DNA from 3 places in the Siccibacter colletis genome. Region 1 is predicted to be linked to each of the others. Evidence: predicted binding sites of a transcription regulator. Region 1 holds the regulator's gene; each other region holds the start of a gene.

Region 1 (7,196 bases):
CTGATCCCCCGCGCTGACTACGTTACCCGCATCAGCGGCGGACGCGGCGCGGTACGCGAAGTATGCGATTTGCTGCTGCTGGCGCAGGGCAAGCTTGAAGAGGCCAAAGGGCAATCCATATGAGTAAAACCAGACGTTGGGTAATCGTGTTGCTCGTGCTGGCGGTGCTGGTGTTAATCGGGATAAACCTCGCCGATAACGACACCACCAGCCAGGTAGCGACCAACAGCGGTGAGCCGACGTACCAGAGCGAGCAGTCCAACACGGTGGTGTACAGCCCTGAAGGCGCGCTGAACTACCGTCTGGTGGCGCAACACGTTGAATACTATTCTGACGACGCGGTCTCATTTTTCACCAAGCCGGTGATGACCTCGTTTGATAAGGCAAAAGTGCCGACCTGGTCAATCAGAGCAGACAAGGCCAAATTAACAAACGATCAGATGCTGTATCTTGAGGGCCACGTCGAGGTTAACGCCCTGACGCCCGATTCACAGTTACGTAAGATCACCACAGACAAAGCACAAGTTAACCTCGTGACGCAGGATGTTTCCTCCGACTCGCTGGTAACGCTTTATGGCACAAGCTTTAACTCCAGCGGTATGAAGATGCGTGGTAACTTACGCAGCAAGAACGCCGAGCTGATTGAAAAGGTTAGAACATCCTATGAAATTCAGAACAAACAAACGCAGCCTTAATCTGCTGCTGGCGAGCGTATTACTGGCATCCAGCCCGCTGGCGCTGGCGCTGACGGGTGATACCGAAAAGCCAATCCATATTGAATCCGATCAGCAGTCGCTGGATATGCAGGGCAACGTCGTGACCTTTACCGGCAATGTGGTGGTGACGCAGGGCACCATCAAAATCAATGCCGATAAAGTCGTGGTTACCCGTCCGGGTGGTCAGGAAGGCAAAGAAGTCATCGACGGCTACGGCAATCCCGCGACCTTCTACCAGATGCAGGACAACGGCAAGCCGGTAAAAGGCAACGCCTCGCAGATGCACTATGAACTGCAGAAAGACTTCGTGGTGCTGACCGGTAACGCCTATCTTGAACAGCTCGACAGCAACATCAAGGGCGACAAGATCACCTATCTGGTGAAAGAGCAGAAAATGCAGGCGTTCAGCGAAAAAGGCAAACGCGTGACCACCGTGCTGGTGCCGTCGCAGATGCAGGAAAAAAATGGCCAGGCCGCGCCTGAGGCCCAGAGAAAGAGTAACTGATCCGCTATGGCTACACTTATCGCAAAAAACCTCGCTAAAGCCTACAAAGGCCGCCGCGTGGTGGAAGACGTCAGTCTGACGGTTAACTCCGGCGAAATCGTCGGTCTGCTTGGCCCTAACGGCGCTGGTAAAACCACCACCTTCTACATGGTCGTGGGCATCGTGCCGCGCGACGCCGGCAACATCATTATTGATGACGAAGATATCAGCCTGCTGCCGCTGCACGCCCGTGCGCGTCGCGGGATTGGCTATCTGCCGCAGGAAGCGTCTATTTTCCGCCGCCTGAGCGTCTACGATAACTTAATGGCGGTGCTGCAGATCCGTGACGATCTCACCGACGAACAGCGTGAGGATCGCGCGAAAGAGCTGATGGAAGAGTTCCATATCGACCATCTGCGCAACAGCCTCGGGCAGTCGCTCTCCGGGGGTGAACGCCGCCGCGTTGAGATCGCCCGCGCCCTCGCCGCCAACCCGAAATTCATCCTGCTGGATGAACCCTTCGCCGGGGTTGACCCGATTTCGGTTATCGACATCAAACGCATCATTGAGCATCTGCGCGACAGCGGCCTCGGCGTGTTGATTACCGACCACAACGTACGTGAAACACTGGCGGTGTGCGAGCGTGCGTATATCGTCAGCCAGGGGCATTTGATTGCCCACGGCACCCCTGCCGCCATCCTCGAAGATGAGCAGGTGAAGCGCGTGTATCTTGGGGAAGAGTTCAGACTCTGATACGGTAGCCATTAATGTGTATCGCCTGAACCTCTTCTGGCGCGGTGTCTCTCACCGTGATGACAGGTTCAGGTGTAAAACCTGAGGATATCCGCTCTGATTATGAAGCAAGGTTTGCAACTTAGGCTCAGCCAACAGCTTGCTATGACGCCCCAGTTGCAGCAGGCTATCCGTCTGTTGCAGCTGTCTACGTTAGAACTTCAGCAGGAACTGCAGCAGGCGCTGGAAAGTAATCCGCTGCTTGAGCAAACCGATCTTCACGACGAGATTGCCACCCAGGAAACCACCGACAGCGAGGCGCTGGATACCCGCGAAGCGCTGGAAAAGCCTGACATGCCGGAAGAGCTTCCGCTGGATGCCAGCTGGGATGAGATCTACACCGCCGGCACCCCGTCGGGCAACGGCGTCGATTATCAGGACGACGAACTGCCCATCTACCAGGGTGAAACCACCCAGTCGCTACAGGATTACCTGATGTGGCAGGTAGAGCTGACGCCCTTCTCTGACACCGATCGCGCCATTGCTACCTCCATCGTTGATGCCGTGGACGAGACCGGCTATCTCACCGTCCCGGTGGACGATATTCTTGAAAGCATCGGCAATGACGAGCTGTCGCTGGAGGAAGTGCTGGCGGTGCTTAAGCGCGTACAGCGTTTCGACCCCGTTGGCGTTGCCGCCCGGGATCTGCGCGACTGCCTGCTGATCCAGCTGTCGCAATATGCCAAAGATACGCCCCGCCTCGCCGAAGCCCGCTTGATCGTGAGCGATCACCTCGATCTGCTCGCCAACCACGATTTCCGCAGCCTGATGCGCGTAACCCGGCTGAAAGAAGATGTGCTCAAAGAGGCGATGGCGCTGATCCAGTCCCTGGATCCGCGTCCGGGCCAGTCGATCCAGACCGGCGAGCCGGAGTATGTGATCCCGGATGTACTGGTACGCAAACACGCCGGACGCTGGGTCGTCGAGCTGAATGCCGACAGCCTGCCGCGCCTCTCCATCAATCAGCACTATGCGTCACTTGGCGGCAGCGCACGCAATGAAGCGGACAGCAACTTCATTCGCAGCAACCTGCAGGAAGCGAAGTGGCTAATTAAGAGCCTGGAAAGCCGCAACGATACGTTGTTGCGCGTCAGCCGCTGCATCGTCGAGCAGCAGCAGGCCTTCTTTGAGCAGGGCGAAGAGTACATGAAACCGATGGTGCTGGCGGATATCGCCCAGGCCGTCGAGATGCACGAATCCACGATTTCACGCGTGACCACGCAGAAGTATCTGCACAGCCCGCGCGGTATTTTTGAACTGAAGTATTTCTTCTCAAGCCACGTCAATACCGAGGGCGGCGGCGAAGCCTCCTCCACGGCAATCCGTGCGCTGGTGAAGAAATTGATCGCGGCGGAGAACCCCGCCAAACCGCTGAGCGACAGTAAACTGACAACCCTGCTGTCCGACCAGGGCATCATGGTGGCCCGTCGTACCGTTGCCAAGTACCGAGAGTCTTTATCCATCCCGCCGTCTAACCAGCGTAAACAGCTGGTGTGACTTAACCGATAAGGAAGACACTATGCAGCTCAACATTACCGGTCACAACGTCGAAATTACCGAAGCGCTGCGCGACTTCTTGACGACGAAGTTTGCCAAACTGGAACAATACTTCGAAAGGATTAACCAGGTTTATATTGTGCTGAAAGTGGAGAAGGTGACGCATATTTCGGATGCCACACTGCACGTGAACGGCGGGGAGATCCATGCCAGCGCGGAAGGTCAGGATATGTATGCCGCTATCGACGGTTTAATTGATAAACTGGCGCGGCAGCTCAACAAACATAAAGATAAACTAAAACAACATTGACTGTCCGGGCGTATAGCTGATGCGTTGACGGCTCGTGGCCCTGGCCCGAGCCGTTTCCCGCTCAATCGCCCGCACGCGCGGGCGCGGTCAGAAGCGCATCACGAGACGCTCAGGTGAAACGATATGATGAACAATGAATCCGCTCTGCAACTGAGCACCGTCCTGAATCAGGAATGTACACGAAGTGGCGTCCACTGCCAGAGTAAAAAACGCGCGCTGGAAATTATCAGCGAACTGGCGGCAAAGCAGCTCAGCCTGCCGCCGCAGGTGGTGTTTGAAGCGATACTGACCCGCGAACGCATGGGCAGTACCGGTATTGGTAACGGCATCGCCATTCCTCACGGCAAGCTGGAAGAGGACACGTTGCGCGCCGTGGGCGTTTTTGTGCAACTGGAAACGCCCATCGCTTTTGACGCGATTGATAACCAGCCGGTGGATCTGCTGTTTGCCCTGCTGGTGCCTGCCGATCAGACAAAAACGCACCTTCATACGCTGTCGCTGGTGGCGCGGCGTCTGGCAGATAAAACCATCTGCCGTCGCCTGCGGGCGGCGACCAGCGATGAGGAGCTGTACCAGATCATTACTGAAGGCAGCGATGAGACTGAATAACAAAGGCCGACACGTGGTCTGCGATGGTGCCGTCACGGTATCATCTGATGTCCGGGGGAGAGACAGTTCATGGTGCTGATGATTGTCAGTGGCCGTTCGGGCTCAGGGAAATCCGTAGCCCTGCGCGCGCTGGAAGATATGGGTTTTTACTGCGTAGACAACCTGCCGGTGGTGCTGCTGCCGGAGCTGGCGAACTCCCTGGCCGACAGGCAGATTTCTGCTGCGGTCAGCATTGATGTGCGTAACATGCCGGAATCGCCGGAAGTGTTCGAACAGGCGATGAGCAACTTGCCCGACACCTTCTCGCCGCAGCTGCTGTTCCTTGATGCCGACCGCAATACCCTGATTCGTCGCTACAGCGATACCCGTCGTCTGCATCCGCTTTCCAGCAAGAATCTGTCGTTGGAAAGCGCCATTGATGAAGAGAGCGATCTGCTGGAGCCGCTGCGCTCGCGGGCCGATCTGATCATCGACACCTCGGAAATGTCGGTGCACGAGCTGGCCGAAATGCTGCGCACCCGCCTGCTGGGCAAGCGCGAGCGCGAGCTGACGATGGTGTTTGAATCCTTCGGCTTTAAGCACGGCATCCCGATTGACGCCGATTACGTATTTGACGTGCGCTTTCTGCCTAACCCGCACTGGGATCCGAAGCTGCGTCCCATGACCGGCCTCGATAAGCCCGTCGCCGCGTTTCTCGATCGCCATACCGAAGTGCACAACTTTATCTACCAGACGCGCAGCTACTTAGAACTCTGGCTGCCGATGCTGGAAACGAACAACCGCAGCTATCTCACGGTTGCCATCGGCTGTACCGGCGGTAAGCACCGCTCGGTCTATATCGCTGAACAGCTGGCGGACTATTTCCGCTCGCGCGGTAAAAACGTTCAGTCCCGTCATCGTACCCTGGAAAAACGTAAAGCATGACCGTTAAACAGACCGTTGAAATCACCAACAAGCTGGGGATGCATGCCCGCCCGGCCATGAAGCTGTTTGAACTGGTGCAGAGCTTTGATGCGGAAGTGCTGCTGCGTAATGAAGCAGGCACCGAGGCTGAAGCGAGCAGCGTAATCGCCCTGCTGATGCTCGACTCCGCTCAGGGCGGGCACATTGAGGTTGAAGCCAGCGGCCCCCAGGAGCAGGAGGCGCTCACGGCGGTCGTCGCCCTGTTTAATGCCGGGTTCGACGAAGAGTAATGCTTTCTTCCTTCCCTCTCTGAAAAACGCCGATCGGCGTTTTTTATTGCCCGTCGTTTACAGATTTTCTACATTTTGTGCGCTCTTCACTTTCAGAATAAACCTTAAGAAAAACTTAAGACTCTCGTTGAAAGTTCATTTAACTAACCTGGCGATACTGGTGGTGTGTTAATAAATATTTCCAGGAAAGTCACATGATTCGTTTATCTGAACTGACCCCCCTGGGCACCGGGCGGCACCGCAAGTGTTATCCGCACCCGGATGACGCCCAGCGCTGCATCAAAATTATCTACAACAGCGGTCACGGCGGGGATAAAGAAACCCGACGCGAGCTGAACTACTACGCACAGCTGTCGCGCCGCCTGAAAGACTGGAGCGGTATTCCGCGCTACTACGGCACGATAGAAACCGATCTCGGCACCGGCTACGTCTACGATGTGATTACCGATTTCGACGGTAAGCCCTCAATAACGCTTACCGAGTTTGCTGAACAGTGCCGCTATCCTGAAGATGTGAAGGTGCTGCGCCATATGCTGAAAGCGCTCAGACGCTATATGGAAAACAACCGGATTGTGACAATGACGCTGAAGCCGCAGAACGTGCTGTGCCGCCGTATCAGCGCCTCAGAAGTGGTACCGGTGATCTGTGACAATATCGGGGAAGGCACGCTGATCCCACTGGCGACCTGGTCCGGATGGTTCTATCAGCGCAAGCTGGAACGCACCTGGCAGCGCTTTATGGCCAGCAAGGTTCTGGCCGCGGTACTGGAGAGTGAAAAGACGCTGCCAGCCAGCGCCAACCCGATGGAACTCTCATCCCATCAGGCTTAACGCTGTTTAATCCAGGTGATGCTGCGCCATAAAGGATTCACCACCCAGCTGGCGCATCTGGCGTAAAATCCACGCCTGACGGCGCTGTACATAGCCAGAGGGCGCATTCGCCTTGTAGCGGATCGGATTAGGCAGCACGGCGGCAAGCAGCGCGGCCTCGCTGGCAGTCAGGCGGCTGGCGGGCTTGTTAAAATAGCGCTGCGCTGCCGCCTCAACGCCAAACACGCCGTCGCCAAATTCAGCAATATTCATGTAGACGGTCAGGATGCGCTTTTTGCTCCACACCGTCTCGATGCCCAGCGTCAGCCCTGCCTCCAGGCCTTTACGCAGCCAGCTGCGACCGTCCCACAGGAACATATTTTTTGCCGTCTGCTGCGAGAGCGTAGACGCCCCGCGCACGCGCGTGTCGCTGCGTTCGTTATGCGCTACTGCCTGTTGGATGGCCGCCACGTCAAAACCCCAGTGCTCAGGGAATTTCTGATCCTCGGCGGCAATTACCGCCATCCCCATCCACGGCGAGATGTTATCCATACTCACCCAGTCTGAGTGCGCTACGTAGCTGAAGTCGCCGCTGAACCAGGCAGAGAGCTGCCGCTCCGCCATCACCATGGAGAACGGTACCGGCAGCACGCTGAACGCCAGAATCCCGCCCACCCAGCACAGCATAACGATCGCAACCCCACGCAGCAGCCAGCGTTTGATCAGCCCAAGGGGCGACATACGCCCTCGCTTCACTCGCAAAGCTCCAGCACGCGGGCCACCAGT
Region 2 (7,196 bases), 510 kb from region 1:
CCAGCCGTTGCTCAGGCCATACAGGAACAGCGAGCGGGCAAGACGGTGCTTCAGGCTGCCGGTAGGATGGGTGCTCTCATCCTTCAGGTAGATGTTGATCCCCGGAAACGCCGGCAGCGTCAGGCGAATCAGATGGGTATCCGCCGAGCGCTGAAAGTCGGCATTAATTTCGTTGATAGCGTGGTTTACGAAGGCGCGATTCATGGTGGCGATCCGTTTGTCATTTTGTGCCTAGCGTACAGGAAGGCACGGAAAAAATAATTGCCATTTCGCCTGTGAATTTCGCACTATGGGGAAAGATTTTCTCCGTGAGGCGGCTATGATAGATAAAATTGATCGTAAATTGCTTTCGTTGTTGCAGGAGAACTGCACGCTCTCTTTGCAGGCGCTGGCGGATGCCGTTAATCTGACGACCACCCCGTGCTGGAAACGGCTGAAGCGGCTCGAAGATGAAGGCATCATTCGTGGGCGCGTGGCGCTGCTCAGCGGCGAAAAACTGGGGCTGGGGTTAACCGCGTTTATGCTGATCAAAACCCAGCAGCACAGCAGCGCCTGGTACAGCCAGTTTGTCGGTGTGGTCGCGCAGATGCCCGAGGTGCTCGGCTTCTGGCGCATGGCGGGCGAGTACGACTACCTGATGCAGGTGCAGGTTGCTGATATGAAGCGCTACGATGACTTCTATAAGCGACTGGTAAACAGCGTGCCGGGCCTGTCTGATGTGACCTCAAGCTTTGCGATGGAGCAGATCAAGTACACCACGGCACTGCCGATAGACGCTGCGTAACGGCTGTTTTTATTCTCATTTTTGACATACTTCGTGCTCAGACTAGAATCAAACGTCCTGAGCACCCGCAGGACCACCCATCTGTTATTGATTGTTGAATTACCCAACCAGGAAATCACCGCGTGCGATTATTTGCTCAGTTAAGCTGGTACTTCACCCGGGAGTGGCGTCGCTACCTTGGGGCTGTCCTCCTGCTTATCCTCATTGCCATTCTCCAGCTGGTGCCGCCAAAAGTGGTCGGTATCGTCGTGGACGGCATTACCCAACAGCACTACTCAACGGCCTGGCTGATGAAGTGGGTGGGGCTGCTGGTGGCGATTGCCGTGGTGGTTTATCTGTTGCGCTACGTCTGGCGCGTGCTGCTGTTTGGTGCCTCCTACCAGCTGGCGGTCGAGCTGCGCGAGGACTTTTACCGCCAGCTCAGCCGTCAACATCCTGAATTTTACCTGCGTCACCGCACCGGCGACCTGATGGCGCGCGCCACCAACGACGTTGACCGCGTGGTGTTCGCCGCCGGGGAAGGGGTGTTAACCCTGGTGGATTCCCTGGTGATGGGCTGCGTGGTGCTGGTGGTGATGTCCACCCAGATCAGCTGGCAGCTGACGCTGCTGGCACTGTTGCCGATGCCGATCATGGCCATCATCATTAAGCGCTACGGCGACCAGCTGCACAACCGCTTCAAGCTGGCCCAGGCGGCGTTTTCGTCGCTCAACGATCGCACTCAGGAGAGCCTGACCAGCATCCGCATGATCAAAGCGTTTGGCCTGGAGGATCGTCAGTCGGCGCTGTTTGCTGCCGATGCGCAGGATACCGGCGCGAAAAACATGCGCGTGGCGCGCGTCGATGCCCGTTTCGACCCCACTATTTACATCGCCATTGGTATGGCGAACCTGCTGGCCATCGGCGGCGGTAGCTGGATGGTGGTGAACGATACCCTGACCCTCGGGGAGCTCACCAGTTTTACCATGTACCTCGGGCTGATGATCTGGCCGATGCTGGCCCTGGCGTGGATGTTTAACATCGTCGAGCGCGGTAGCGCGGCCTATACACGCATTCGCGACATGCTGGCCGAAGCGCCGGTGGTGAGCGACGGCAGCGAGCCGGTGCCGGAAGGGCGGGGCACGCTTAGCGTTGCCATCAACAATTTTGTTTATCCCCAGGCGGCGAGGCCGACGCTGAGCGCGGTGCACTTTACCCTTCAGCCGGGGCAGATGCTGGGCCTGTGCGGCCCGACCGGTGCGGGGAAAACTACCGTACTGTCACTGATCCAGCGCCATTTCGACGTTGGTGACGGCGCGATCTGCTTCAGCGATATTCCACTGCCGCGTCTGCAGCTCAACGCCTGGCGCGGTCGCCTGGCGGTAGTGAACCAGACCCCGTTCCTGTTCTCCGATACCGTAGCGAACAACATCGCACTCGGCAGGCCGGGGGCCAGCCAGGCGGAGATTGAGCAGGTGGCGAAGCTCGCCAGCGTGCATGAAGATATTCTGCGCCTGCCCCAGGGGTATGACACCGAAGTGGGCGAGCGCGGCGTGATGCTCTCCGGCGGACAGAAGCAGCGCCTCTCGATTGCGCGCGCGCTGCTGCTGGAGGCGGAAATCCTTATCCTCGACGATGCGCTGTCGGCGGTGGATGGCCGTACCGAACATCAGATCCTGCACAACCTGCGCCAGTGGGGCGAGGGGCGCACCATCATTATCAGCGCCCACCGGCTGTCCGCCCTGACCGAAGCCAGTGAAATTCTGGTGCTGCAACATGGGCAGATTGCCCAGCGCGGCGACCACGACAGCCTCGCCGCTCAGCCGGGCTGGTATCGGGATATGTACCGTTACCAGCAGCTGGAAGCGGCGCTGGATGACGAGCCGGAAACGGACGACGACGATGACAAGGAGGCGCACCATGCGTGAGACGCCGAAGCCGGTCAAGGTATGGCCGACGCTCAAGCGCCTGCTGGCGTACGGTTCGCCGTGGCGTAAGCAGATCTACATCGCCGTGCTGATGCTGTGGATTGCCGCTGCGGCAGAAGTGAGCGGCCCGGCGCTGATCAGCTACTTCATCGATAACATGGTCGCGAAAGAGTATATGCCGCTGGGCCTGCTGGCCGGGATGGCGTTCGCCTACATCTGCCTGCAGCTGCTGGCGGCAGGGCTGCACTACTGGCAGTCGCTGCTGTTCAACCAGGCGGCGGTCGGCGTGGTGCAGCAGCTGCGCACCGACGCGATGGATGCGGCGCTGCGTCAGCCGCTCAGCGCCTTCGATACCCAGCCGGTGGGGCAGCTTATCTCGCGGGTGACCAACGATACCGAGGTGATCCGCGATCTCTATGTGATGGTGGTGGCTACGGTGCTGCGCAGCGCCGCGCTGGTGGGCGCGATGCTGGTCGCGATGTTCAGCCTCGACTGGCGCATGGCGCTGGTGGCGATTGCGATCTTCCCGGCGGTGATGATCGTGATGGTGATTTATCAGCGCTACAGCACGCCGATCGTGCGCCGGATGCGCTCCTACCTGGCGGACATCAATGACGGTTTCAACGAAGTGATCAACGGCATGGGGGTCATCCAGCAGTTCCGCCAGCAGGCGCGCTTCGGGGAACGCATGGGGCAGGCGAGCCGCTCGCACTACACCGCGCGTATGCAGACCCTGCGGCTGGACGGTTTCCTGCTGCGCCCGCTGCTCAGCCTGTTCTCGGCGCTGGTGCTGTGCGGCCTGCTGATGCTGTTCGGCTTCAGCCCGGAAGGCACCATTGAAGTCGGTGTGCTGTATGCGTTTATCAGCTACCTCGGGCGGCTGAACGAACCGCTGATCGAACTCACTACCCAGCAATCGATGCTGCAACAGGCGGTCGTCGCCGGGGAGCGCGTGTTCGAACTGATGGACCGTCCGCGTCAGGAGTACGGCAGCGATGATCGTCCGCTGACCAGCGGCGATATTGCTATTGACCATGTGTCGTTTGCCTACCGCGAAGATCGTCTGGTGCTGCAGGATATCGATCTGCACATTCCGTCGCGCAGCTTTGTGGCGCTGGTCGGGCATACCGGCAGCGGAAAAAGCACCCTCGCCAGTCTGTTAATGGGTTACTACCCGCTGACCGAAGGGGAGATCCGCCTCGACGGGCGGCCTCTGGCCGGGCTGAGCCACGCCGCGCTGCGTCACGGTGTCGCGATGGTGCAGCAGGACCCGGTGGTGATGGCCGACTCCTTCTTTGCCAATGTCACCCTCGGGCGCGACATCAGCGAAGAGAAAGTGTGGGACGTGCTGGAGACGGTGCAGCTCGCCGGGCTGGCGCGTAGCATGAGCGACGGTATCCATACGCGTCTGGGTGAGCAGGGCAATAACCTGTCGGTCGGGCAGAAACAGCTGCTGGCGATGGCTCGCGTGCTGGTGGAGACCCCGCAGATCCTGATCCTCGATGAGGCGACCGCCAACATCGACTCCGGCACCGAGCAGGCGATTTCCCTGGCGCTGGCGGCGGTACGTAAGCGCACCACGCTGGTGGTGATCGCCCATCGTCTGTCGACTATCGTCGAAGCCGATACCATCCTCGTGCTGCATCGCGGCCAGGCAGTGGAGCGCGGTTCCCATGCCGACCTGCTGGCGCAGCAGGGGCGCTACTGGCAGATGTACCAGCTGCAGCTGGCTGGCGAAGAGCTGCAAGCGGCCAGCCGCGACGAGCCGGCTACCGCTTGATGCACTAAAACAACGCACTGCGGCGGCAGGTTGTTGCCGTGGTGCAAAATTGCAACGCACCATGCACTCTGATGGTGCGTTTTTTTATGCCCGCACTGTGCCGCTCCCTTTTTCCCGCCCGGCCCACACTGACACACCCTTACATTCCGCCTTAGCGTTAACAATCACCTCCTGTTTCGATTTCTGGCACGGCGCTTGCTTTATCCCTCTCATGTTCGCTGCGGCAATTGCCCAATTCTGAGTGGAGGGGATCTATGAAGCTGGTTACCGTGGTAATCAAACCGTTCAAGCTGGAAGACGTGCGTGAAGCGCTCTCGTCGATTGGTATTCAGGGACTGACCGTGACTGAAGTAAAAGGCTTTGGTCGCCAGAAGGGCCATGCCGAGCTGTACCGCGGTGCGGAGTACAGCGTCAACTTCTTGCCTAAGGTGAAGATTGATGTGGCTATCGCAGACGATCAGCTGGATGAAGTGATTGATATTATTAGTAAAGCAGCCTACACCGGCAAAATTGGCGACGGCAAAATTTTTGTTGCCGAACTGCAACGCGTTATCCGTATTCGCACCGGCGAGTCGGATGAAGCCGCCCTGTAATCGTTAAGCCTCTCGTGACAGGAATGATGAAAATGAAAAAAGTAGCCATGAAATTAGGGCTTAGCGCGCTGGCACTGCTGCCGGGTATTGCGCTGGCTGCACCAGCAGTGGCGGATAAAGCCGACAACGCCTTTATGATGATTTGCACCGCCCTGGTACTGTTTATGACGATCCCGGGCATTGCGCTGTTTTACGGCGGTCTGATCCGCGGTAAAAACGTACTCTCGATGCTGACTCAGGTCACCGTCACCTTCGCGCTGGTATGCGTACTGTGGGTGGTCTACGGCTACTCGCTGGCCTTCGGCAGCGGCAATAACTTCTTCGGCAGCTTCGACTGGACGATGCTGAAAGGCATTGAGATCACGGCGCTGATGGGCAGCTTCTATCAGTATATCCACGTCGCTTTCCAGGGCTCTTTCGCCTGCATTACCGTGGGTCTGATCGTCGGTGCACTGGCAGAACGTATTCGCTTCTCGGCGGTGCTGATTTTCGTGGTGGTGTGGCTGACGCTCTCCTACATCCCGATTGCGCACATGGTCTGGGGTGGCGGTCTGCTGGCTTCCCACGGCGCGCTGGACTTCGCCGGCGGCACCGTGGTGCACATTAACGCCGCGGTAGCGGGCCTGGTGGGTGCCTACATGATTGGCAAACGCGTCGGCTTCGGCAAAGAAGCGTTCAAACCGCACAACCTGCCGATGGTGTTTATCGGTACGGCAATCCTCTACGTCGGCTGGTTTGGTTTCAACGCCGGTTCTGCCAGCGCCGCCAATGAAATCGCGGGCCTGGCATTTGTGAACACCGTGGTGGCAACCGCTGCGGCGATCCTTGCCTGGGTCTTCGGCGAGTGGGCGCTGCGCGGCAAGCCGTCGCTGCTGGGTGCCTGTTCCGGTGCCATTGCCGGTCTGGTGGGCGTTACTCCGGCCTGTGGCTACATCGGTGTCGGCGGGGCGCTGATCGTCGGTATCGCGGCGGGTCTGGCAGGGCTGTGGGGCGTGACTATGCTGAAACGCTGGCTGCGCGTCGATGATCCGTGCGATGTGTTCGGCGTACACGGCGTGTGCGGCATCGTGGGCTGTGTGTTGACCGGCTTCTTTGCTTCCACTTCACTGGGTGGCGTGGGCTATGCGGAAGGGGTGACTATGGGCCATCAGGTGCTGGTACAGCTGGAAAGCATCGGGCTCACTATCGTCTGGTCCGGCGTGGTGGCCTTCATCGGCTACAAACTGGCAGACATGACCGTTGGCCTGCGCGTTCCTGAAGACCAGGAGCGTGAAGGGCTGGACGTTAACAGCCACGGCGAGAACGCCTACAACGCCTGATTTTTTTGAGTATCTCCTGAGCCTCAAACCTCCCGCATGCGGGAGGTTTTTTTATGGCAGGTATGCAACGGTGTATAGGGCGGGTAAGCCTGCGCACCCGCCGTTGGCGAAACAGAAAAGGTGGGTGCGTGAGAACAGGGGCAGGGCTAGCTGCGCTTGCGCATTACCCCTTCCTGTACCGTTGAGGCCACCAGCACGCCATCATGGGTGTAGAACTCGCCGCGCACAAAACCGCGCGCGCTGGAGGCCGAGGTGCTCTCCACGCTGTAGAGCAGCCACTCGTTGATGTTGAACGGACGGTGGAACCACATCGAATGATCGATGGTCGCTACCTGCATGCCCGGCTCCAGGAAGCCGATGCCGTGCGGCTGCAGCGCCACCGGCAGGAAGTTAAAGTCCGAAGCGTAACCAAGCAGGTACTGATGCACCCGCAGATCGTCCGGCACGTTGCCATTCGCACGCAGCCACACCTGACGCGCCGGCTCGGCGGTATGCCCCTTGAGCGGGTTGTGAAACTCCACCGGGCGGATCTCCAGCGGCTTGTCGCTCAGAAACTTCTCGGCGGCCTGAGGCGGCAGGAGGTGCGCCAGCTTACGCGCGATGTCGGTCTCTGACGGCAGCCCGTCCGGTGACGGCGCAGACGGCATGGTTTTCTGATGCTCAAAGCCCGGCTCGGGAGCCTGGAACGAGGCCGTCATGTAAAAGATGGGCTTACCGTTCTGCACCGCCGCGACGCGGCGGGCGCTGAAGCTGTTGCCGTCGCGCAGCACTTCCACGTCATAAACGATAGGTTTCTGGCTGTCGCCAGGGCGC
Region 3 (7,196 bases), 610 kb from region 1:
CCAGGGTTACACCACCCAGGGCGACACCGATCTGCTGGGAATGGGCGTCTCGGCCATCAGCATGCTGGGTGACTGCTACGCCCAGAACCAGAAAGAGCTCAAGCGCTACTATCAGCAGGTCGACGAACAGGGTAACGCTCTGTGGCGCGGGCTGGCCCTGACCCGTGACGACTGTATCCGTCGGGACGTGATTAAATCGCTGATCTGTAACTTCCGCCTGACGTATGCGGAGATTGAACGCGAATGGGATATCCGCGTGGCGGACTATTTTGCGGAAGATTTACAGCTGCTGGCCCCGCTGGCAAAAGACGGGCTGGTGGACGTGAACGAGACGGAGATAGTGGTAACGCCGAAAGGGCGCTTGCTGATCCGCAATATCTGCATGTGCTTTGACGTGTATCTGCGTCAGAAAGCGCGCTTGCAGCAGTTCTCGCGGGTGATCTAAGCGGAAAGCAGGAGAGGGAAACCCTCTCCTGATGCGGTTAACTCAAAAAATTAACCAGCGCCGCGCACAGAATCGCGGCGATTGCCGTCTGCGGCGTGTGGCTTGCAGCAGCGCCAACTTCAGCGCTGCTGGATGCCATATGTAATAGTGATTCCAGCATACAACCCTCAAAAACCCTTCCCGTGAACGCGCCCGATCATACGCAACTTGCTGCTGCAGTAAAGTACAAAATAGCAGCAGTTTTTAGTGTTAATTCCCGACGCTCGATCACTCCATGCCTAACTCTTTGAGCTTACGGGTTAAGGTGTTGCGACCCCATCCCAACAGCCGTGCCGCTTCCTGTTTATGGCCCTGGGTATGACGCAGCGCCGTGGTCAGCAGGGTGCGCTCCATTTCGGGCTGCGCCTCGGAGAGCAGATTCTGATGGCCGGAGCGCAACGCGCGATCCGCCCACTGGGCAAGCAGCGTCGCCCAGCTGTCCGGCAGCGTCTGCGACGGGTTGTCCGGCACCGAGGTTTCAAACAGTTCCGGCGGCAGATCCTGAATCAGCACTTCCTGACCCGCCGCCATCACCGTCAGCCAGCGGCAGGTGTTTTCCAGCTGGCGCACGTTACCCGGCCAGGCGAGACGCGTCAGCGCCGCTTCGGTTTCGGGATGCAGCAGCTTCGCCTCCACGCCCAGCTCTTTTGCCGCGATCTGCAGGAAGTGGCGGGCGAGGCGCGGAATGTCTTCCCGACGCTCGCGCAGCGGCGGCAGGTGGACGCGAATCACGTTCAGGCGGTGGAACAGATCCTCACGGAATTTCCCCTCCTGCACGCGCAGTTCAAGGTTCTGGTGCGTCGCGGCGATGATGCGCACATCGACTTTCACCGGCGCATAGCCGCCGACGCGGTAGAACTGCCCGTCGGCCAGCACGCGCAGTAGACGCGTCTGCACATCCAGCGGCATATCGCCGATCTCATCCAGAAACAGCGTCCCGCCGTCGGCCTGCTCGAAGCGACCCTGGCGGATCTGGTTCGCGCCGGTAAACGCGCCTTTCTCGTGGCCGAACAGCTCGGACTCAATCAAATCTTTGGGGATCGCCGCCATGTTCAGCGCGATGAACGGGGCTTTCACCCGCGGGCTGTGGCGATGCAGCGCATGGGCCACCAGCTCTTTACCGGTACCGGACTCGCCGTTAATCAGCACGCTGATGGACGAGCGCGACAGACGGCCGATAATACGAAACACATCCTGCATCGCCGGCGCTTCGCCGATGATATCGGTGGTGGGGCCGAACACCTGTACGTTGCGCGGCTGCTGCTGCTCCTGATAGTGGCTGATCGCCCGCTCCACCAGCGCCACCGCTTCGTCGATATCGAAAGGTTTTGGCAGATAGTCGAACGCGCCCTGCTGATAAGCGCTCACCGCGGCGTCGAGGTCAGAGTGCGCCGTCATGATGATCACCGGCAGCATCGGGTGGCGCTGCTTAATCTGTTTTAACAGCGCTAAACCGTCCATGCCCGGCATACGAATATCCGACAGCAGCACGTCCGGGGTTTTGGTGGTCAGCGCGTTCAGCACCTCATTACCGCTTTCAAAGGTGGTGCAACTTAAACCGGCGCCGGTCAGTGCGCGTTCCAGCACCCAGCGAATGGAGCTATCGTCATCGACGATCCAGACTATCCCTCGTTGCATAAAGACCTCTATTTACGAATGGGCAGGTAGAGCGAAAACTCGGTATGACCCGGCCAGCTGTTAAATTCGATTTTTCCGGAATGCTGGTCAATCAGGCTGCGGGCAATGGACAGCCCCAGCCCGGTGCCGCCTTCGCGGCCGCTGACCATCGGATAAAAGAGCGTGTCCTGCAGATGCGCGGGAATGCCCGGCCCGTTATCTTCCACATCAATACGCGCGGCGAGCCGGTAGCGGGTGCCGTGCAGCGTAAGCTGAAACGCAGTGCGGGTGCGCAGAACGATTTCACCCCCCGCCGGGCCCAGCGCCTGTAAGGCATTGCGTACGATGTTGAGCAGCACCTGCTCAATCTGGTCGGGATCGTGCGCGAACTCCGGCAGGCTCGGGTCGTAGTCGCGCACCAGGGTGATGTTCTCCGGCAGCTCCATCGACACCAGCTTCACGACCCGCTCTGCGACTTTGTGAATGCTCTCGGTGACGTGCATGCCCGGCTGTTGTGGCCCCAGCAGCCTGTCCACCAGATTACGCAGGCGGTCGGCCTGCTCAATAATTACGTTGGTGTACTCCGTCAGCGACGGATCGGGCAGGGCGCGGGTCAGCAGCTGCGCGGCACCGCGCAATCCGCCGAGCGGGTTTTTAATCTCGTGGGCGAGGCCGCGCACCAGATCGCGCGCCGCCACCTGCTGCGCATGCTGGAGCTGCTCCTGGCTGAGGCGACGCTGATTATCCATCGGCGCCATCTCCAGCAGGATAAAGCCGTCCGGCAGGCGCTGCGCGGTCAGGGAAAGAATGTGGGAACGCCCGTCGATGACCAGCGTGACCTCATTATCCGTAAAGCCCTGGCCGGCGTTGAGGCTCTCCTGCATCAGATGAATATTGAGCGAGAAGTAGCTCAGAAGCTCCGGCAGCGGCGTGCCGAAAAGTTTGCGTGAACTCTGCGCCAGCAGCTGTTGCGCTGCCGGGTTGGCGTAATGCACCGCCAGGTCATCATCGACCAGCAGGATGCTGTTAATTAACGCATTGAGGATCTGCCCGGCATCGGGTAGCGCGCCTGTTGCCATCCAGCAGTCTCCCAGGGTTTGCACCAATTTAGTGCATTATAGGCAATCGGTTCAGTAAGGCTATGTTATTTGTCCCCAGCGCGTGCGATGACAAACAATAACGCCTTACTGAATCATCCTTTGGTATCCGTTCGTTGCGGAGAAAAAAGCCCATCCGAAGATGGGCCAAAAGTTTCCACGGCAACAAAAAATCTTTCGCGTTGTTATTCGCAGCGGCGATGAACGCGCGCTGCGGGCAACTTACACGCTGTAGTACAGTTCAAACTCAACCGGGTGCGGCGTCATGCGCACGCGGTCGTTCTCTTCGATACGCAGCGCGATATAAGCATCGATAGCGTCGTCGGTGAACACGCCACCGGCGGTCAGGAACTCGCGGTCCTGATCCAGGGCGTTGAGGGCTTCTTCCAGCGAGCCAGCAACCTGTGGGATCTCTTTCGCTTCTTCCGGCGGCAGGTCATACAGGTTTTTGTCCATCGCTTCGCCCGGATGGATTTTGTTCTTGATACCGTCAAGGCCGGCCATCAGCAGTGCCGCGAAGCACAGGTACGGGTTAGCCGCCGGGTCCGGGAAGCGCACTTCGATACGACGTGCTTTCGGAGAGGCAACGACCGGAATACGGATAGAAGCGGAACGGTTACGGGCTGAGTACGCCAGCATAACCGGTGCTTCGTAACCCGGAACCAGACGCTTGTAGGAGTTGGTGGTCGGGTTCGCCAGGGCGTTGATGGCTTTCGCGTGTTTGATCACGCCGCCGATGTAGAACAGCGCCTGCTCGGACAGACCGGCATATTTGTCGCCAGAGAACAGGTTAGTACCGTTCTTTGACAGGGACATGTGGCAGTGCATACCGGAGCCGTTATCGCCAAACATCGGTTTCGGCATGAAGGTCGCGGTTTTACCAAAGCGGTGCGCGACGTTATGAACCACATATTTGTAGATCTGAATTTCGTCCGCTTTCTTGGTCATGGTGTTGAAGCGGGTCGCCACTTCGTTTTGACCGGCGGTAGCTACTTCGTGGTGGTGCGCTTCAACCACCAGGCCCATCTCTTCCATCACCATACACATGGTGGAGCGGATGTCCTGAGAGGAATCAACCGGCGGAACCGGGAAGTAACCGCCTTTCACGCCCGGACGGTGGCCTTTGTTGCCGCCTTCGTATTTGGTCCCGGAGTTCCATGCGCCTTCGATATCGTCGATAGCCACGTGAGAGCCGGAAATGGAGCTGCCGAAACGGATGTCGTCGAACAGGAAGAATTCCGGCTCTGGCCCGAACAGTACGGTATCGGCGATACCGGTTGAACGCAGGTACTCTTCAGCACGTTTCGCAATGGAGCGCGGATCGCGGTCGTAGCCCTGCATGGTGCCCGGCTCAAGGATGTCGCAGCGGATGATAAGTGTAGGTTCTTCGTAGAACGGGTCAATGACAGCGGTAGAAGCGTCAGGCATCAGCACCATGTCGGATTCGTTGATACCTTTCCAGCCACCAATCGAGGAGCCATCAAACATTTTGCCTTCTTCGAAGAAGTCAGCATTAACCTGATGGGAAGGGATCGTGACATGCTGCTCTTTACCTTTAGTATCGGTGAAGCGTAAATCGACAAACTTCACTTCATGTTCATTCAGCATCGTCAAAACGTGTTCAGCGGACATACTTGCACTCTCCCGGATTTTGTCATTGTCGTCGTGGTAACGAGGTTTTCAAACACTGTATCAAAGTGGCGTTCTCGCTCTGATGTAGATAAAGCGAAAAGTGTGCCAACTTTCAAATTACCTTAAAAAGGCGCTATCATGCGCACCATAGTGCAAACGAGCTGCACCACCGTGGACAGATTGCACCAATATAGTGCCTTTGTGTAAAAAATGGGCACTGTATTGGTGCAATTTGCGTTAGTGGGCGCACGTTTGCTGCGTGAAAAGGATCACAAAGCCCTCCTGCAATACTTGTTTGCGAAGGATCTTTGTGATCTTGTTCAGTCCTGCGATTAATCCGTGTACAATAACGCGCTATTTCTAATGCCTGAGGCAAAGTTGTGATCGAAAATCTGCGTAACATCGCCATCATCGCGCACGTCGACCATGGGAAAACAACCCTGGTTGATAAGCTGCTCCAACAGTCTGGTACGTTCAGCGAACGTGCGGAAACCACCGAGCGTGTGATGGACTCCAACGATTTGGAGAAAGAGCGTGGGATTACCATCCTCGCTAAGAACACCGCTATCAAATGGAATGATTTCCGTATCAACATCGTTGATACCCCCGGCCACGCCGACTTCGGTGGCGAAGTTGAACGTGTAATGTCCATGGTTGACTCAGTACTGCTGGTCGTTGACGCAATGGATGGCCCTATGCCGCAGACGCGCTTCGTGACCAAAAAGGCGTTTGCCCACGGTCTGAAGCCAATTGTTGTTATCAACAAAGTTGACCGTCCTGGCGCGCGTCCTGACTGGGTTGTTGACCAGGTATTCGACCTGTTCGTTAACCTCGACGCGACCGACGAGCAGCTGGACTTCCCGATCGTTTACGCTTCTGCGCTGAACGGTATCGCGGGTCTGGACCACACTGACATGGCGGACGACATGACCCCGCTGTATCAGGCTATCGTCGACCACGTACCGTCGCCGAACGTTGACCTGGACGGCCCGCTGCAGATGCAGATCTCTCAGCTGGACTACAACAACTACCTGGGCGTGATCGGCATCGGCCGCATCAAGCGCGGTAAAGTTAAGCCGAACCAGCAGGTTACTGTCATCGACAGCGAAGGCAAAACCCGTAACGGTAAAGTCGGTAAAGTACTGGGCCACCTCGGTCTGGAGCGTATCGACAGCGAACTCGCGGAAGCGGGCGACATCATCGCGATCACCGGTCTGGGCGAACTGAACATCTCCGACACCATCTGCGATCCGCAGAACGTCGAAGCGCTGCCGGCGCTGTCCGTTGATGAACCGACCGTAACCATGTTCTTCAACGTCAACACCTCTCCGTTCTGTGGTAAAGAAGGTAAGTACGTGACTTCACGTCAGATCCTCGACCGCCTGAACAAAGAGCTGGTGCACAACGTTGCGCTGCGCGTTGAAGAAACCGAAGACGCTGACGCGTTCCGCGTATCCGGTCGTGGCGAGCTTCACCTCTCCGTACTGATCGAAAACATGCGTCGTGAAGGTTTCGAGCTGGCGGTTTCCCGTCCGAAAGTTATCTTCCGTGAATTCGAAGGCCGCAAGCAGGAGCCGTTCGAGAACGTGACCCTGGATATCGAAGAGCAGCATCAGGGCTCTGTGATGCAGGCGATGGGTGAGCGTAAAGGCGACATGAAAAACATGGATCCGGATGGCAAAGGCCGCGTACGTCTCGACTACGTGATCCCAAGCCGTGGCCTGATCGGCTTCCGTAACGAATTCATGACCATGACCTCCGGTACCGGTCTGCTGTATTCCACCTTCAGCCACTACGACGACGTGCGTCCGGGCGAAGTGGGTCAGCGTCAGAACGGCGTACTGATCTCCAACGGTCAGGGTAAAGCGGTTGCGTTTGCGCTGTTCGGCCTGCAGGACCGCGGTAAGCTGTTCCTCGGTCACGGTGCTGAAGTTTACGAAGGCCAGATCATCGGTATTCACAGCCGTTCTAACGACCTGACCGTAAACTGCCTGACCGGTAAGAAGCTGACCAACATGCGTGCTTCCGGTACTGACGAAGCCACCACCCTGGTTCCGCCGATCAAAATGACGCTGGAGCAGGCGCTGGAGTTTATCGATGACGACGAACTGGTAGAAGTTACCCCGGTTTCCGTACGTATCCGTAAACGTCACCTGACGGAAAACGACCGTAAGCGTGCCAGCCGTGGCCCGCGTGAAGGCTAATTAACGGTAATCACCGTATCGAAGCCCCGGCTGAAAAGCCGGGGCTTTTTTTATGCATTTTTATAACCCCGCTGTTCGCCTCATAGTCAAAGTTTCGCTTTACCGCTACAGTTAACTCTCCATGGCCCAAAAGGAGAGAGTCATGCTCTATATCTTTGATTT

What was found. Region 1 encodes sigma-54, which starts transcription at its own class of promoters, with help from an activator protein. Its sites were predicted from a motif close to GTTGGCACANNTTTCGCTNT; they were not measured.
Region 2: glnK (P-II family nitrogen regulator) is a predicted target of sigma-54. The motif match lies at 4,654-4,673, and genes of this name have one in related genera.
Region 3: glnA (glutamate--ammonia ligase) is a predicted target of sigma-54. The motif match lies at 4,921-4,940, and genes of this name have one in related genera.

What each region holds. Positions count from the first base shown of each region.
Region 1 covers NZ_CP074352.1:444,049-451,244, reverse strand. Annotated here, with positions in the region: gene kdsC (3-deoxy-manno-octulosonate-8-phosphatase KdsC) at 1-123, shown strand, start outside; gene lptC (LPS export ABC transporter periplasmic protein LptC) at 120-695, shown strand; gene lptA (lipopolysaccharide ABC transporter substrate-binding protein LptA) at 664-1,221, shown strand; gene lptB (LPS export ABC transporter ATP-binding protein) at 1,228-1,953, shown strand; gene rpoN (RNA polymerase factor sigma-54) at 2,056-3,489, shown strand; gene hpf (ribosome hibernation promoting factor) at 3,512-3,799, shown strand; gene ptsN (PTS IIA-like nitrogen regulatory protein PtsN) at 3,923-4,408, shown strand; gene rapZ (RNase adapter RapZ) at 4,478-5,332, shown strand; gene npr (PTS phosphocarrier protein NPr) at 5,329-5,601, shown strand; gene yrbL (PhoP regulatory network protein YrbL) at 5,796-6,431, shown strand; gene mtgA (monofunctional biosynthetic peptidoglycan transglycosylase) at 6,438-7,151, opposite strand; gene elbB (isoprenoid biosynthesis glyoxalase ElbB) at 7,163-7,196, opposite strand, start outside.
Region 2 covers NZ_CP074352.1:954,886-962,081, forward strand. Annotated here, with positions in the region: gene KFZ77_RS04635 (PLP-dependent cysteine synthase family protein) at 1-204, opposite strand, end outside; gene KFZ77_RS04640 (Lrp/AsnC family transcriptional regulator) at 320-784, shown strand; gene KFZ77_RS04645 (SmdA family multidrug ABC transporter permease/ATP-binding protein) at 907-2,691, shown strand; gene KFZ77_RS04650 (SmdB family multidrug efflux ABC transporter permease/ATP-binding protein) at 2,684-4,471, shown strand; gene glnK (P-II family nitrogen regulator) at 4,726-5,064, shown strand; gene amtB (ammonium transporter AmtB) at 5,097-6,383, shown strand; gene tesB (acyl-CoA thioesterase II) at 6,530-7,196, opposite strand, start outside.
Region 3 covers NZ_CP074352.1:3,903,321-3,910,516, reverse strand. Annotated here, with positions in the region: gene hemN (oxygen-independent coproporphyrinogen III oxidase) at 1-445, shown strand, start outside; gene KFZ77_RS18670 (YshB family small membrane protein) at 483-605, opposite strand; gene glnG (nitrogen regulation protein NR(I)) at 713-2,122, opposite strand; gene glnL (nitrogen regulation protein NR(II)) at 2,131-3,180, opposite strand; gene glnA (glutamate--ammonia ligase) at 3,421-4,830, opposite strand; gene typA (ribosome-dependent GTPase TypA) at 5,211-7,034, shown strand; gene yihX (glucose-1-phosphatase) at 7,177-7,196, shown strand, end outside.